DNA from 3 places in the Enterococcus salsurae genome. Region 1 is predicted to be linked to each of the others. Evidence: predicted binding sites of a transcription regulator. Region 1 holds the regulator's gene; each other region holds the start of a gene.
What was found. Region 1 encodes CtsR, which represses protease genes until heat stress. Its sites were predicted from a motif close to TTGGTCAAAAAAGGTCAAANA; they were not measured.

Region 1 (5,702 bases):
GGGATGCAATTTTTGGTCATGGAATACGTCAAAGGCATGGATCTGAAACGATACATCCAAACGCATTATCCAGTTCCTTACTTACAAGTGGTGGATATCGTGCAACAAGTATTGTCGGCAGTAGCCTTAGCCCATCAGCACCGAATCATTCACAGAGATTTGAAACCGCAAAATATTTTGATCAATGAAGAAGGTGTCGTGAAGATCACCGATTTTGGGATTGCGATCGCATTATCGGAGACATCGATCACGCAAACCAATTCGATGTTAGGTTCAGTCCACTACTTGTCACCAGAGCAAGCCCGGGGCAGCATGGCGACCAATCAATCGGATATCTACGCCATCGGGATCATTCTATATGAAATGTTGACGGGCAAAGTACCGTTCGACGGTGAGTCAGCCGTCACCATTGCATTGAAGCATTTCCAAGATGATATCCCATCGATTCGCATCTATGATAAAAATGTCCCACAATCGATTGAAAACATCGTATTGAAAGCCACTGCCAAAGAACAAGCCGATCGCTACAAAACGGCAGACGAAATGCGAGAAGATTTGGCTACTGTTTTGTCACCAGACCGTTTGAACGAGCCTAAATGGACGCCCCATGCTTTGATGGATGAAACACGGGTGATCACACCGATAGAGGAAGCAGCCATCGTGGCACCTGCGGAAACAGAACCAGTTGAGGTACCTGAGGAAGAAACCAAGGACAAACCTAAGAAGAAAAAGAAATGGTGGTTGATTTTTCCGATTTTAGTGTTTGCAGCAATACTTGGGATCGGCGGTTATTTCTTATTTGGCGGTGGTCGAGGAGATGTCGCGATCCCAGATGTCAGTGGCGATACTGAGGCCACTGCGCGAACGACCCTGACGGATGAGGGCTTACAAGTTGCTGAGGAAGTGGAAGAAATCGCTGACGATGAGATCGAGGCAGGCCAAGTGGTCAAAACCGATCCCCCAGCCGGCAACGAGGTCAAAAGAAATGCGACCGTGACCCTGTATATCAGCAGCGGCACGGAGAAGATTGCTTTCAAAGACTATACTGGCCAAACCTTTGAAGATGTCAAAGAAGAATTGATCAAGCTGGGCTTCTCTGAAGATCAGATCAATTCAGAAACCAAGTCAGATGAAGATGTTGCCGAAGGAGATATCATCAGCCAATCTCCAGCAGAAGACGAAGAAGTATCGCCGAAAGAAGATACAGTCAGCTTCGTTGTCAGCAGTGGCCCGGCTTCTTTCGAAATGGACAACTATTATGGGAGGACTGAAGCAGCTGCAAAAGCAGATCTAACCTCTAAAGGTGTTGCCTCAAGTCAGATTTCGATCGTCTACGCCACCAGTGATCAGCCATCAGGCACTGTGATTGCCCAGGCACCTGAATCAGGCGGTGAAGTGTTTGCTTCTAGAACGACGATCACTTTGACGATCAGCAGCGGACAAGAAATGGTCAATGTGCCGCGGATCGTCGGCAAATCACAAGCGGATGCTGAAGCAGACCTAAATGAAGCAGGATTACTCTATGATATCGAAGAAGCGTCTGATTACAGTGATACCCCAGCCGGTCAAGTGACAAGCGTTTCACCAGGTGCGGGGACATCAGTTGCTGTCGGCTCAAAGGTGACCGTCACTGTATCAAAAGGACCAGAACCAGAAGAATCAAGCAGCAGTTCAACGACAAGTTCAGACTCCACAACCGAAACACCAACGAGTTCTACTACATCGGATGATGATTAATCCATAGCAGCATCGTATTTTTTTAGAAACGTCAATCGCCAGCATCGGGAAATGCTCCCTGCTGTCGACTTGGCGTTTTTTGTACTAGTCAAGCAAAGAATCAGCCCAATTCCGTATGTGATTTTAAAAATTCCTTTAGTAAACGCCCCCTGTTAAGCGTACGTCTTTGCAACGACGTAAAATTTGGGTATAATGAAGGTCAGAATTAGTCAAGGGAGGGAAATGAATTGAGTCATCATAACACTTCCGATTTGATTGAAGCCTATTTGAAAAAAATCCTTGAAGATAGCGAAATCATTGAAATTCGCCGTGCCGAAATGGCCAACCTTTTCAATTGTGTGCCTTCACAAATAAACTATGTCATCAATACCCGTTTTACCGTACAGCGGGGCTATACCGTTGAAAGCAAGCGAGGCGGGGGCGGATACATTCGGATCGAAAAAGTCAAAATCACAGATAGCCATCACTATTTAAAAGAAATCAATCAATTATTTGATGAAACGATTTCGGAAAAAGATGCCTATGCGATTATTCAAAAGCTGTATGAGGAAGGAATCCTGTCCAAGCGAGAAGGCAATTTATTATTGACCGTCATCGCGAAAGCAGTTCTAGGACGTTCTCCTTATGAAAATAGAACACGCGCAGATTTGCTCCATGCAATACTAGAACGATTAAGTTATGAAGACAGGAAGTGAAAGAGATGGATGAACTATTCACCCAACGCGCGAAAGCCGTTTTGGCGATTGCGCAAGAAGAAGCGAAATACTTTAAGCACCAAGCCGTTGGTTCAGAACACATCTTGCTTGCCTTAGTCATTGAACAAAATGGCATTGCTGGCAAAACACTACGAGAAATGAATATCACTGAAAATGATATACGTGAAGAAATCGAACATTTGACCGGATATGGCACTGTACGCCATTATCCAGAGAACGCCTATTTGGCTTACTCGCCACGGGCGAAACATACCTTCGCCTTTGCTGGAGATGAAGCCAAGCGATTAGGGGCTCCGCAAATTGGTACAGAACATTTATTGCTGGGACTATTACGAGATGAAGACATTCTGGCGTCTCGGATCATGCTGAATTTGGGCTTAAGCTTAGCCAAAATGCGGCAATTATTGAAGAAAAAAATGGGCTTTAGTGAAACCAAAAATGGTGCAGCCGGTCGTCGTCGTCCAGCCCAAGGAAAGGCGCAGCCACAAGGCACGCCAACCCTTGATTCATTGGCGAGAGATTTGACCAAATTGGCCAGTGACAAACGCTTAGACCCTGTTGTCGGCCGTGCCAAAGAAGTCAAACGGCTGATCCAAATTCTGAGTCGCCGGACCAAAAACAATCCAGTATTGGTTGGTGAACCTGGTGTAGGTAAGACCGCGATTGCTGAAGGGCTAGCCCAAAAGATCATCAATGGCGAAGTTCCAGAAGATATGCAGAACAAACGCTTGATGATGCTAGATATGGGGGCATTGGTAGCAGGCACGAAATACCGTGGCGAATTTGAAGATCGGATGAAAAAAATCATCGATGAAATCTATCAAGATGGGCAAATCATTCTCTTCATCGATGAATTGCACACCTTGATTGGTGCTGGTGGTGCAGAAGGCGCGATCGATGCCTCAAATATCTTGAAACCAGCATTGGCCCGTGGGGAACTGCAAACCATCGGGGCAACTACACTAGATGAATACCAAAAATATATCGAAAAAGATTCCGCACTTGAACGACGTTTTGCTCGAGTTCAAGTGGATGAACCAACACCCGAAGAAGCCGAAGAAATTTTACGTGGCTTACGTCCACGTTATGAAGAACATCATGGCGTAGAAATTTCTGATGAAGCATTGCATGCAGCCGTTCAATTGTCTGTTCGCTACATCAATTCCCGTCAATTGCCTGATAAAGCCATCGACTTGATGGACGAATCGGCAGCCAAGGTCCGCTTGGATCGCACGGATGAGAGTTCAGAGTTGGCTGAATTGCAAAATGATATCGCCAATTTGATCGAAGAAAAAGAAGCTGCGATTCGCCAGCAAGATTTCGAAGCCGCAGCCCGTTTGCGGATCAAAGAAAAGAAATTGACCCAGCAATTAACGGAAGTAGCTTTCATGGAAGTCAAAGAAGCATCGGGCTATGCAGATAGTGTGACTTCTGAAGATGTTGCAACTGTCGTGTCTCAATGGACAGGTGTACCCTTGCAGCAAATGGAGAAAAAAGAAAGCGAACGCTTATTAGATCTTGAGAAAATCTTGCACCAACGCCTTGTTGGTCAGGAAGAGGCGGTCAAAGCCGTTGCCCGTTCGATTCGACGCGCCAGAAGCGGGTTGAAAGATCCTAACCGTCCGATTGGTTCCTTTATGTTCTTAGGCCCAACCGGCGTGGGTAAGACTGAATTGGCGAAAGCCCTAGCGGAAGCCATGTTTGGCAGCGAAGATGCCTTAGTCCGTGTCGATATGTCTGAGTTCATGGAAAAATATAGTACCAGTCGATTGATTGGGTCACCGCCAGGCTATGTCGGCTATGACGAAGGTGGGCAGCTGACCGAAAAAATCCGCTCTAAGCCTTATTCAGTCATTTTGCTGGATGAAGTCGAAAAAGCCCATCCAGATGTTTTCAATATTCTATTGCAAGTCTTAGATGATGGCCATCTGACGGATGCCAAAGGCCGAAAAGTCGATTTCCGCAATACGATTTTGATTATGACATCAAATATCGGGGCACAAGCAATCCGAGAAGAAAAAAGTGTTGGCTTCAATGTGACGGATCTGACCAAAGACCATCAAGCAATGCAAAAACGGATCCTTGAAGAGTTGAAGAAAGCCTTCCGCCCAGAATTCTTGAACCGTGTCGATGAAACAGTCGTCTTCCAATCATTGGGTGAAGGCGAGATCCACGAAATCGTCAAAATTATGAGCAAGTCGATTATCAAGCGATTGGCGACACAAGACATTCAATTGAAAATCACGCCATCTGCCATCGATGTGATCGGCAAGGCTGGTTTCGATCCTGAATATGGTGCCCGTCCTATCCGACGTGCACTGCAAAAAGAGGTTGAAGATCGGTTGAGTGAAGCCTTGCTATCTGGACAAATCCATTTAGGTGACAAAGTCACGATCGGTGCCTCTAAGGGAACGATCACCTTAAATGTCAAAGAAGGCCAAGCCAAAGTATTGCAACAAGTCTAATCACGGAAGGCAGCAGGTATCCTGTTGTCTTCTTTTTTTGTTTGCACATGTATGAGAAACGAAAAGGCCCGTTGATCTATCTATTGAAAGGGCTTCTTTTGTTACCGCCAGACAGCTGCATCTATTGATTCAGTTTTTTTTCTTAAGCCTTTTTTGTTGGCTCATAGGCGCAAGGATTGCATTCATGTATCATTCGTATCAAGGAAATCTCGTCAGTTATGCGTGTATATTCACAAACATTTTCCATGTAAAAGCTTTCTATATCAACAATGAAAACTGATCGACATCATTTTTCGTGAAAGAAAGAATAGCGGATGCTATTGGAAACTTGCTGTCTATGTGATACTATGAATGAGTTAAAAAAAGGAGGCGCACTATGGTCGAGATTATTGCAACGGTCGAATCGATCGAACAAGCGACGGCGATCATGCCCTATATCGATACTTTATTTTTTGGAGAAGAAACATTCGGACTGCGGTTGCCGGCATCCTTTTCTCGTGAAGAACAATCCACATTGATCCAAATGGCCCACCAAGCAGGCAAGAAAGTAACAATTGCTGTCAACGGGATCATGCATCCCGAAAAAATGACTTTGATCCCCGAATATTTACGTTTTTTACGGGCACAGGCAGCAGATCAAATTGCCATCGGTGATCCAGGCATTATTTACCGCATGCAGCAAAATCCTGAATGTGCGCTGCCATTTATATATGCAGCTGAAACCTTAGTTACCAGTGCACGCCAAATCAATTTTTGGGGCCAAAAAGGTGCAATTGGTGCAGTC
Region 2 (5,702 bases), on a different contig from region 1:
ATCCAAGAAGCGTTAGATGCGACTTCTGAAATCAAAGAACCTGCACAACCTGTGACAGAAACCAAGACAAAAGGCTATCTTGAATTCAAACAGGTGACTTTTGCCTATCCTGGTCATGCGCAAAGCCCAGTGATCCGCGATGTAAGTTTTACAGCATCGCCAGGGGAAACGGTCGCCTTTATAGGCAGTACCGGATCTGGGAAGTCAACGTTGATTCAATTGATTCCCCGTTTTTATGATGTTAGTCAAGGAGAAGTGCTCGTTGACGGCGTGGATGTTCGGGACTATTCTTTGTCAGCTTTGAGAAACAAAATCGGTTATATTCCACAAAAAGCCTTGCTCTTTACTGGGACGATCGCGGATAACTTGCGGTATGGCAAAGAAGATGCGACCCAAGAGGATCTAGATCGAGCGGCAGAAATTGCCCAAGCAGCTGATTTCATCGCGAGAACACCAGATGGGTTCAACGCTGAATTAGCCGAAGGCGGGTCCAATTTCTCTGGTGGACAGAAACAACGGCTCGCAATTGCCAGAGCAGTGATACGTCGCCCAGACATTTATATTTTTGATGATAGTTTTTCGGCATTGGATTATCAAACAGATGCCAAACTGCGGGCGCGTCTCAAGAAAGAAACAACGGAATCAACAGTGTTGATCGTTGCCCAACGTGTTGGCACGATTATGCATGCGGATAAAATCATCGTTTTGAATGAAGGGGATGTTGTCGGTATGGGCACGCATAAAGAATTACTGCAGACTTGCTCTGTCTATTATGATATTGCAGCATCTCAGTTATCAGAGGAGGAGTTGGCGATATGAAAGCATTCTCTTCATTAAAACGGTTATGGCAGTACTTGAGACCGTACAAAGCAACGTTTACATTGGTCCTGGTCTTCACAGTAGCAACCGTCGGATTCAATGCGGCCATGCCGTATGTATCTGGTTTGCCTACGACTGAGATCAGCCGCAATATAGCAGCTGGTGAAGGGGTCAATTTCGATTATATCATTGTCTGTTTGATATGGATCGGCGTGGTGGGACTTGGGTATTGTGTCTCACAATTGATGTCAGGATTATTGATCACAAATGTCGTCCAATCTGCTATGAAAGATCTGCGTCAAGATATTGATGAAAAAATCAATCGGTTGCCAGTGTCGTATTTTGACAAAAATCAACAAGGGAATATCTTATCCCGCGTCACCAATGACGTCGATGCTGTCAGCGGCGCGATGCAACAAGCGATGATCGGTATCGTGAATGCCTTCTTGAGTATTATTATGGCCGTATCGATGATGTTCTATATCAATTCATTGATGGCATTGATCTCATTGATTATGATTCCATTGGCATTGATCATTTCTAGAACGATCGTCAAAAAATCCCAGAAAGATTTCCAAGGGATGCAAAATGCGTTAGGTGAAATGAATGGTTATGTCCAAGAAAACATGACTGGGTTCAGTGTTCTCAAAGTCTATGGACGGGAACAGCAAACCTTGGAAGGATTCAAGAATGTCAATCATCAGCTGCGGTATTATGGTTTTCGTTCGGCCTTTGTTTCGGGCTTGATGATGCCGCTTGTGCAAATGACAGCGTACTTTACCTATATAGCGATGGCCGTCATGGGAAGTTTTTATGTGATCGGCGGTGTGATCGTGGTCGGGCAACTGCAAGCCTTCATTCAGTATATTTGGCAAGTCAGTCAACCTATGGGGAATATCACGCAATTGTCGTCGGTGTTACAAAGTGCTTCAGCTGCGGCAACCCGAGTGTTTGAGATTTTGGACGAAGCGGAAGAACCAGTCAATCAAACAGACATTGCTTTACCAGAAACGATCAATGGTGATGTGACTTTCGAACACGTTGGCTTTGCGTATGATCCGAAGAAACCTTTGATCAAAGACCTGAATTTTGAAGTCAAAGCAGGTCAAATGGTAGCCATCGTTGGCCCAACCGGTGCAGGCAAAACGACCTTGATCAATTTGTTGATGCGATTTTATGATGTCAATGAAGGAGCAATCAAAATCGACGGTATTGATACCAAGAAAATGGCGCGGCAAGATGTCCGTTCGCTTTTTGGGATGGTTTTGCAAGATGCTTGGTTATACGAAGGCACGATTGGTGACAATATTCGTTTTGGAAAGCTTGATGCCACGGATTACGAGGTAGTAGATGCAGCCAAAACGGCGAACGTTGACCACTTTATCCGCACGATGCCAGATGGCTATGAGATGTTCATCAATTCTGAAGGGGACAATGTTTCCTTAGGACAGAAACAGCTGTTGACGATTGCGCGTGCAGTGATCTCAGATCCGAAGATCTTGATCCTAGACGAAGCAACCAGTTCTGTGGATACTCGGCTAGAAGCCCTGATCCAAAAAGCAATGGATAAAGTCATGGAAGGGCGAACGAGTTTCGTCATTGCCCATCGACTGTCTACGATTCGAGAAGCCGATTTGATTTTGGTGATGGATCAAGGATCGATCATTGAAAAAGGCAATCATGAGACATTATTGGCAGCTGGCGGCTTCTACAGTCAACTGTATCAAAGTCAATTTTCAGAAGAAGCCGAATAAAAGAGTGCCTGAGGGCGCTTTTTTTTTAGTTGATCGTGGATACCAGAATAGGTCAAGCAACCGTATCTGGCTTCGCCATCCGTAATGGTATAGTATAGATAGAGGATATTGTACAGAAAGGATGGACGTGTATAGTGATGAAAGACAAACAGTCAAATGAGGACGGAAACAAACGACAAGAACGAGAAACAGAAGCGATGCCCAATTTTGTCGCAAAAAATGCGACAGTGGTTGGTGACGTGTCATTGGGTGCAGAAAGTACCGTGTGGTTTCAAGCGGTGATCCGCGGTGATGCCAATTGGATCAAGATCGGCGACCGAACCAACATCCAAGATGGTACGATCATTCATGTTGATCATGATGCTCCAACGATCATCGGGGATGCTGTGACAGTTGGTCATCAGTGTATGCTGCATGGCTGTACCATCGAGCAAGGGGCTTTGATCGGTATGAGCTCGATCGTCTTGAATCATGCAGTGATCGGTGAAAATAGTTTGATTGGAGCGGGATCTTTGGTGACACAAGGCACGATCATTCCACCAAACGTCTTGGCCTTTGGCCGCCCAGCCAAAGTGATCAGACCACTGACGGAAGAAGAAATAGCCAAAAACAAAGCCAATATCGCCCACTATGTGGCATTGGGTGCCCAATATCAAGAAGGATTATATGGCACGGGATTGTAGTTTTCGAAAGATGAAGCAAGTAGCGCTTAACAGCCATTGGCAAAGGAATAAAAAAACACCGTTGTTCACTGGACAACGGTGTTTTTGCTTGGGAATATCCCCCAGTTAACTGGCGATATCCTCAGTCTATTTCAATTTGTTAGATTCCATGATCTCATCGATTAAACCATAATCTTTGGCTTCTTGTGCAGTCATGAAATTGTCGCGGTCGGTATCTTTTTCGATGACTTCAATTGGTTGACCTGTACGTTCAGACAAGATTTTATTCAAGCGTTCACGGGTCAATAAGATGTGTTTCGCTGCAATCTCAATTTCAGTTGCTTGACCTTGCGCGCCACCTAATGGTTGGTGAATCATGATTTCTGCATTTGGCAAGGCAAACCGTTTGCCTTTTTCACCAGCAGTCAATAAGAATGAACCCATTGAAGCAGCCATCCCCATCACGATCGTTTGGACATCCGCTTTGATGAAGTTCATGGTATCAAAGATCGCCAAGCCAGCAGTTACGCTGCCGCCAGGGGAGTTGATGTACAAGTAGATATCTTTCTCAGAATCTTGTGCATCCAAGAAAAGTAGTTGGGCAATGATCGAGTTTGCTAAATCGTCTGTGACTTGGCCACTTAGCATAATGATGCGGTCTTTCAATAGACGAGAGTAGATGTCGTACGCTCTTTCACCACGAGATGATTGTTCAATGACTGTAGGAATTAAATTCATGTTCGTCGTCCTCCTAAAAATCGATATAGATATAGTTTAGCATAAAGTTTTCGCAATATCTAAGAGATAGTATACCCATTAGGTCAAGAAAGGTCAAATAAAAAGTTCGTTATCTTTTTAGTGCTTCTTTTAATTATGATACAATAAATGAAAGCAGTAAAGGAAGGAACGAAGAGAATGGCAGTTGCAATATCAGGATTCATTGGTGTCATAGTAGGCGCTATTTTAGTCACCATCATTTTTAATTTGAGAATACGGTATGAGGAACGCAAAGAAAAAAAACGGCGTTTGCTGGAACATAAAGTCAAAGAAATCGAAACACTGGTTTTACTCAATCAAAAAATCAGCGAAATTTTACAAAAGCGGGTGATTTTGATGGATGCGTATGTGAGCTTCGATGCATTCGACGATTGTTATATCACGATTGATGATTTTGCGTATCTGCAATCATTTGCTGCACAAAATAGTTTTTATCTGCCCAATTATTTTTTGGAAGAATTTTTCAAAAAAATTGGCACCCGTCGTGTGATTTTGTCGCCAGACGAAACGGTGAAAATTGGTGGGTATACCTACAAGGGTGGACGAGTGATCATGGAGAATTTCTTAGACACATTAGTGGAAATGGTCAATGAACGCAAAAGTCAAATCAAGAATCTTACCAATGAACCGTTGACTTATTTTTCAAAAAGTCTTTGATCAACGCTTCATGAAGCGCGTCAGTTTTCTTTCAAAAAAACGCTGGAAGACCCTAATGTCGGTAAAAATGGCATTAGGGTCTTTGATTGGGTACGAGAGAGTGCAAGTGGATATTTGGTTCTGGCGTGTGACGTGTTAGAATAGGAACAAAGAATGGAGTGAAACGTTTATGGTACAAATCGTGGCGCATCGAGGAAGCAGTGGCAATCGTCCGGAAAACACCTTGCCAGCTTTCGCCGAAGCTGTCCGTGTCAAAGCGGATATCATTGAATTAGATGTCCATCTGTCAAAAGATGAACAACTGATCGTCATGCATGATGAAACCGTGGATCGCACAACGAATGGCAAAGGCCACATCTGTGATTTGACGGTGGCGCAACTGAAGGAATTGAATGCGGGCAGCTGGTTTTCTGATGAATTCAAAGCGGCCAAGATTCCCACCCTTAAAGAGGTCCTAGATCTTTTGGCAGCAAAAAATTATCGAGGGATCCTGACCGTTGAGTTGAAAACGGATCATTACACGTATCCAGGTATCGAAGAAAAAACGGCGGCATTATTGAACAGTCAGTCGTGGCCATTTACGCATTGGTACTGTTCATTCAACATAGATTCTTTGGATCGTATCCAGGCCATCGATCCAGAAGCGCAACTAAATTTTATTATGGGCAAAGCTGCTGATAAACCCGCACTCGCGTTGCACAGACCGTATATCGAAGGGCTGCATCCTGCGTATGGTTGGATCGAAGCCAATCCTGAAACAGCTGCAGCATTTCCCATCTCCCTGCGTCCATGGACAATCAATGAAGAGGCGTTGATGCGCACGTGTTTGCGCTTAGGCGTGACGGGGATCATTACTGACTTTCCAGAAAGAGCTCGAAGTGTCGTGCAAGCATTTCGCGAGGAACAAAGCAAATGAATAAAGTGCTAGTGATCGTTGGTCCTACTGCAGTTGGCAAAACAGCCCTCAGCCTTGCGTTAGCCAAGCAATATCAAGGAGAAATCATCAGTGGTGATTCCATGCAGATCTATCGCC
Region 3 (5,702 bases), on a different contig from region 1:
ACAAAGGTTTCATAAAACTCAGCTTCATGGGAAACTACTAAGACTGTGCCGGGATATGCGGCCAACGTTTCTTGAAGATTGTTCTTGGTATCTTGATCGATGTGGTTGGTGGGTTCATCCAAAATCAAGAAATTGCTTTTGATCAACATCATTTCTGCTAATTTGACCTTGGTTTGTTCACCACCACTAAGTAGTTTCAAGGCTTCTTGAGCCAATTGGCTTGGCAATCCAGCCCGTGACAATTGGCGACGCAATTCTTTATTGGTCGCTTTGGGAAACAAGTCTTCCAAATACTGTAAAGGGGTTTGCAATGGATAGGCCCATTCAAGATCTTGGGAGAAATAATTGAACTTGGTATGTTGCGGATAAGACACTGTGCCTTCAATCGTCGGGATCAAGCCTAAAATCGTTTTGATCAAGGTTGATTTACCGATGCCGTTAAAGCCGCGAATGGCAATTTTTTCTCCATAGCGAATGGTTAAGTTGATTGGTGTCAATAAAGGCTTTTGGTCATAGCCAATCACTAAATTGGTGGTTTCAAGGGCCAATGTCGTGACGATCGGTGCCATATCAAAACCTAAATGAGGTTTCGGCACGTCTTGCGGTGGGGTCAACCGTTCGACTTTGGCGAGTTGCTTCTCACGACTTTTGGCCATCGTTGAACGAGAACCAGCTTTGTATTTACGGATATAGCTTTCGGTCTTTTTGATATGTTCTTGTTGGGCTTCATATTGTTTCATATAACTTTCATTTTGCAACGTTTTTAGTTTTAAAGCTTTGTCGAGATTGCCGGTATATTTAGACAATTTGCCAAACTCGATATCGATGATGTGGGTCGTGATCTGATTTAAGAAATGGCGATCATGGGAAACAACCAAATACGTCCCATTAAAATTTTGCAAGAAGTCAACCAGCCACTTGATATGTTCATCATCTAAGTGATTGGTAGGCTCATCCAAAATCAACATATCAGGTTTTTCCAACAGCATTTTGGCTAAAATCAATTTTGAGCGTTGTCCACCACTTAAAGAAGCCAACGGCGTGTCCATCCCTAAAATGGCAATACCCAATCCTTCTGCCAAATCATCGATCAAGGTATCCATTTGATAAAAATCACCCTGGTCTAGCTGGTTTTGTAATTCACCGGCTTTTTCTAAAACTTTATCATCATATGATTCGCTATATGTTACATATAAATCGGCAATTTGTTGTTCTTTTTCAAAGTCAGCAGCAAATGCCGAGCGCAGGAAGTCGCGAATCGTTTGCGCTTCATCCACATTGACATATTGGTCCAGATAGCCCATCTTGAGATTCTTAGGAAAATTGACAAAGCCATCATCTGGCAAGATCTCTCCAGTGATGATTTTGATCAAGGTACTCTTGCCAGCACCGTTGCGGCCAATCAGCCCGACCTTCTCGCCACGATTGATTTGTACAGATACATTTTCATAAAGCAATTTATCTCCAAATTGCTGGGTAATATTCGTTAAAGTTAACATGATTTCCTCCATATAAAAAAGCCGTAAACATCATTTGTTAACAGCTTGAACATTGCGATCGGCCATAGTTCAGCCAAATACGCTTTTTTCTTGACGATTAAAAAATCAATCAGCCCTCAGCATACCATTGACTGTCGCTTTCTGTCAATTTTCATGAAAAAAATAGTTAAAAAAATACTTAAATTCAAGAGGTTTTTTTTGACCATTTCTGACCATAGTTGTATACTAATAAAGTAGACAAAGATGTCTATATGCGTATTCTTTATCCAAATATAGCATGGGAGGAATTTTAATGAACCCAGAAAAAATGACAACTACGTTGCAAAGTGCCATCGCTGAAGCACAACAAGTGGCGATGACGCGGCATCATCAAGAAATCGATATTGCACATTTATGGAAAATTTTCTTGCAAGCCAATCAATTTGGCCGTAATTTTTATACAGATGCTGGGATCGACGCAGATGCCCTTGAATCAGAAGTCGATCGTCTTTTGGACGGCATCTCAGCAGTAGAGGGCAGTAACGTGCGCTATGGTCAGTCCATGAGTCAGAACCTATTTACCTTGCTTTCTGAAGCAGATCAACTAAAAAATCAGTTTCAAGATGAATATTTGTCAACGGAAATCGTTTTGTTGGCTTTGATGAAATTGCAACACCATCCATTGACTGTCTATCTGAAAAAGCAAGGTATTTCAGAAAAGTCACTCAAACAAACGATTGAACAATTAAGAGGAGGGGATCATGTGACCTCACAAAATCAAGAAGAACAATACAAAGCCTTGGAAAAATATGGCGTCGATCTGGTACAGCAGGTCCGTAGTGGAAAAATGGACCCAATCATTGGCAGAGATGAAGAAATCAGAGATGTGATTCGCATCCTTTCAAGGAAAACCAAAAACAATCCTGTATTGATCGGTGAACCTGGTGTCGGTAAAACAGCGATCGTTGAAGGATTGGCGCAACGGATCGTCCGTAAAGATGTACCGGAAAACTTGAAGGACAAAACAATTTTCTCATTAGATATGGGGGCATTGATTGCAGGGGCGAAATTCCGCGGCGAATTTGAAGAACGCTTGAAAGCTGTTTTGCAAGAAGTCAAAAAAGCCGATGGCCGGATCATACTCTTTATCGATGAGATCCATAACATTGTTGGTGCGGGAAAGACCGAAGGCAGTATGGATGCCGGCAATTTGTTGAAACCGATGTTGGCACGTGGTGAATTGCATACGATTGGTGCAACTACGTTAGATGAATATCGGCAATACATGGAAAAAGACAAGGCATTAGAACGCCGTTTCCAAAAAGTATTGGTCAAAGAACCGACTGTTGAAGATACAATCTCAATCTTGCGGGGATTAAAAGAACGGTTTGAGATCCATCATGGGGTCAATATCCATGACAATGCCTTAGTAGCGGCTGCGACCCTGTCTGATCGTTATATCACCGATCGTTTTCTACCGGACAAAGCAATTGACTTGGTGGATGAAGCCAGTGCAACGATTCGTGTTGAAATGAATTCAATGCCAACAGAATTAGACCAAGTCACACGGCGATTGATGCAATTAGAGATCGAAGAAGCGGCCTTGAAGAAAGAGTCTGATGATGCATCTAAAAAACGTTTGACGATCTTGCAAGCGGAGTTGGCCGAATTGCGGGAAGAAGTCAATACAATGAAAATGCAATGGGAAACGGAAAAAGAAGAAGTCAATGCCGTATCCAATAAACGGGCAGAGATCGATAAAGCCAAGCATGAATTAGAAGATGCCGAAAACAATTATGATCTTGAACGGGCAGCTGTTTTGCGCCATGGCACCATTCCGCAATTAGAAAAAGAATTGCTGTCTTTAGAGGACAAGAATGAAGCAGAAGGCATTCGCATGGTCCAGGAATCTGTGACTGAGAATGAAATCGCTATGGTGGTTGGTCGTCTGACAGGCATTCCAGTGACCAAACTTGTTGAAGGCGAACGGGAAAAATTATTGAAATTGAATGAAACGTTGCATCAACGGGTCATTGGCCAAGACGAAGCCGTCGATGCCGTCAGCGATGCCGTATTGCGTTCTCGTGCGGGACTGCAAGATCCAAATCGGCCACTGGGGTCTTTCCTCTTTTTGGGTCCAACGGGTGTTGGTAAAACCGAATTGGCTAAAGCATTAGCTGTGAATCTATTTGATTCAGAAGAACATATGGTTCGGATCGATATGAGTGAGTATATGGAAAAACATGCCGTTTCACGTCTGGTGGGTGCACCTCCAGGTTATGTTGGCTATGAAGAAGGCGGACAATTGACAGAAGCTGTTCGACGAAATCCATACACGATCGTTTTGCTGGATGAAATTGAAAAAGCACATCCCGATGTCTTCAATATTTTATTACAAGTCTTAGATGATGGACGTTTGACAGATTCTAAGGGACGCGTTGTTGACTTTAAAAATACAGTGCTGATCATGACGAGCAATATCGGTTCTCAACTGTTGCTAGAAGGGGTAACCAGTGAAGGAACGATTCCAGAAGAGATTGCTGAAGGTGTGGGCGGATTGCTGCGTGGCCATTTCAAACCAGAATTTTTGAATCGGATCGATGATACGATCTTATTTACACCTTTAAGTTTAGCCAATGTGACTGGCATCGTTGACAAGATCATTGCGCAATTGTCTCATCGTTTAGAAGCCCAAGATATTCGCTTGACGATTACCGAAGAAGCAAAACGATGGATTGCTGAAAGTTCTTATGAACCAGCTTATGGTGCACGTCCATTGCGACGTTTTATCACCAAAGAAGTTGAAACACCCCTTGCAAAAGAAATCGTTTCTGGCAGAGTATTGCCAAAAACAGAAGTGACCATCGAATTGCTGCATGATCAGTTGGTTTTTGCGAATCAACCCATCGTGGATTAAAGCAAACATCTTTGAGAGTTGTCTATCATAGGCAACTCTTTTTTTGAGTCTTGGTTTTGGCGGGAATGCCTTCCTTCGTTTATACTTAACCTATGGCACAAGAGAGGATGAAATGATGAATACTTTTTTTGATACTTTAAATGAACGAAAGGGAGAATTGGTGACAGCCGTCTTTGAGCATTTGACGTTATCGATCATGGCATTGTTGATTGCCATCGTGATCGCTGTGCCGTTGGCCATCTGGCTTGTGAACCATAAGCGGGCCGCCGAAGTCGGACTGCAGATCACGAGCGTGCTGCAAACGATCCCGTCATTGGCGTTGCTAGGATTGCTGATCCCCTTTGTCGGTATCGGTACGCCACCAGCGTTGATTGCATTGGTTATCTATGCCTTGCTGCCAATATTCCAAAATACGTATATTGGTTTATCGGAAATCGATCCTTCGATCGAAGAAGCAGCAGTTGCTTTCGGGATGTCCCGGATGCGTCGTCTGATCAAAGTAGAATTACCGATCGCATTGCCTGTTATTATCTCGGGTATTCGTACCGCTTTGGTCCTGATCATTGGGACCGCCACTTTAGCAGCCTTGATCGGTGCAGGTGGATTGGGCTCGTTTATCTTATTGGGGATCGATCGAAATGCCCCAGCATTAACGTTGATCGGTGCGATCGGCTCTGCATTGCTGGCGATTATATTTAGTACATTGATTCGCTACTTGCAACACCTGAAACCGCGCTATACGATTATAACCTTGGCAGCGTTGATTTTTGTGATCGGCGGTATTTCTTTTTCCCAAAGTGGTATATTCGCACCTAATACGATTCGAATCGCGGGTAAATTGGGATCTGAACCGGATATTTTGATCAATATGTACAAAGAAATGATCGAACAAGAGGATCCAGATCTTCAGGTCGAGCTAGAGCCGAATTTTGGAAAGACGAGTTTTCTCTTTAGTGCTTTGGACAATGATCAAGTCGATATTTATCCTGAGTTTACCGGAACGGTCTTGGAAAGTTTGGTTGATGTTCCAGAAGATGTCGATAGTCAAAGTCTTGATTCAGATCAAACTTATCAAGAAGCGGTCACTTTGTTGAATGATCAATTCGATATGACTTTATTGAAACCAATGGCGTATCAAAATACCTATGCCTTGGCAGTCAAAAAAGAATTCGCCGAAGAAAACGATCTGACAACCATCTCTGATTTGAAAAAAATTGAAAGTCAAGTCAAAGCAGGCTTTACATTAGAATTTATCGATCGTACGGATGGCTATGCGGGCATTCAAGACAAATATGGCTTAGATTTCC

Region 2: a site for CtsR is predicted at 4,053-4,073, ahead of clpP (ATP-dependent Clp endopeptidase proteolytic subunit ClpP). Genes of this name have one in related genera too.
Region 3: a site for CtsR is predicted at 1,695-1,715, ahead of clpB (ATP-dependent chaperone ClpB). Genes of this name have one in related genera too.

The regions. Positions count from the first base shown of each region.
Region 1 is NZ_BAAHWY010000001.1:812,635-818,336, reverse strand. It holds gene pknB (Stk1 family PASTA domain-containing Ser/Thr kinase) at 1-1,737, shown strand, start outside; gene ACYVRS_RS04000 (CtsR family transcriptional regulator) at 1,965-2,432, shown strand; gene ACYVRS_RS03995 (ATP-dependent Clp protease ATP-binding subunit) at 2,438-4,918, shown strand; gene ACYVRS_RS03990 (peptidase U32 family protein) at 5,295-5,702, shown strand, end outside.
Region 2 is NZ_BAAHWY010000002.1:779,476-785,177, reverse strand. It holds gene ACYVRS_RS07965 (ABC transporter ATP-binding protein) at 1-819, shown strand, start outside; gene ACYVRS_RS07960 (ABC transporter ATP-binding protein) at 816-2,573, shown strand; gene ACYVRS_RS07955 (gamma carbonic anhydrase family protein) at 2,771-3,256, shown strand; gene clpP (ATP-dependent Clp endopeptidase proteolytic subunit ClpP) at 3,383-3,973, opposite strand; gene ACYVRS_RS07945 (hypothetical protein) at 4,151-4,669, shown strand; gene ACYVRS_RS07940 (glycerophosphodiester phosphodiesterase) at 4,839-5,585, shown strand; gene miaA (tRNA (adenosine(37)-N6)-dimethylallyltransferase MiaA) at 5,582-5,702, shown strand, end outside.
Region 3 is NZ_BAAHWY010000002.1:18,128-23,829, reverse strand. It holds gene ACYVRS_RS04395 (ABC-F family ATP-binding cassette domain-containing protein) at 1-1,499, opposite strand, end outside; gene clpB (ATP-dependent chaperone ClpB) at 1,792-4,395, shown strand; gene ACYVRS_RS04385 (ABC transporter permease/substrate-binding protein) at 4,511-5,702, shown strand, end outside.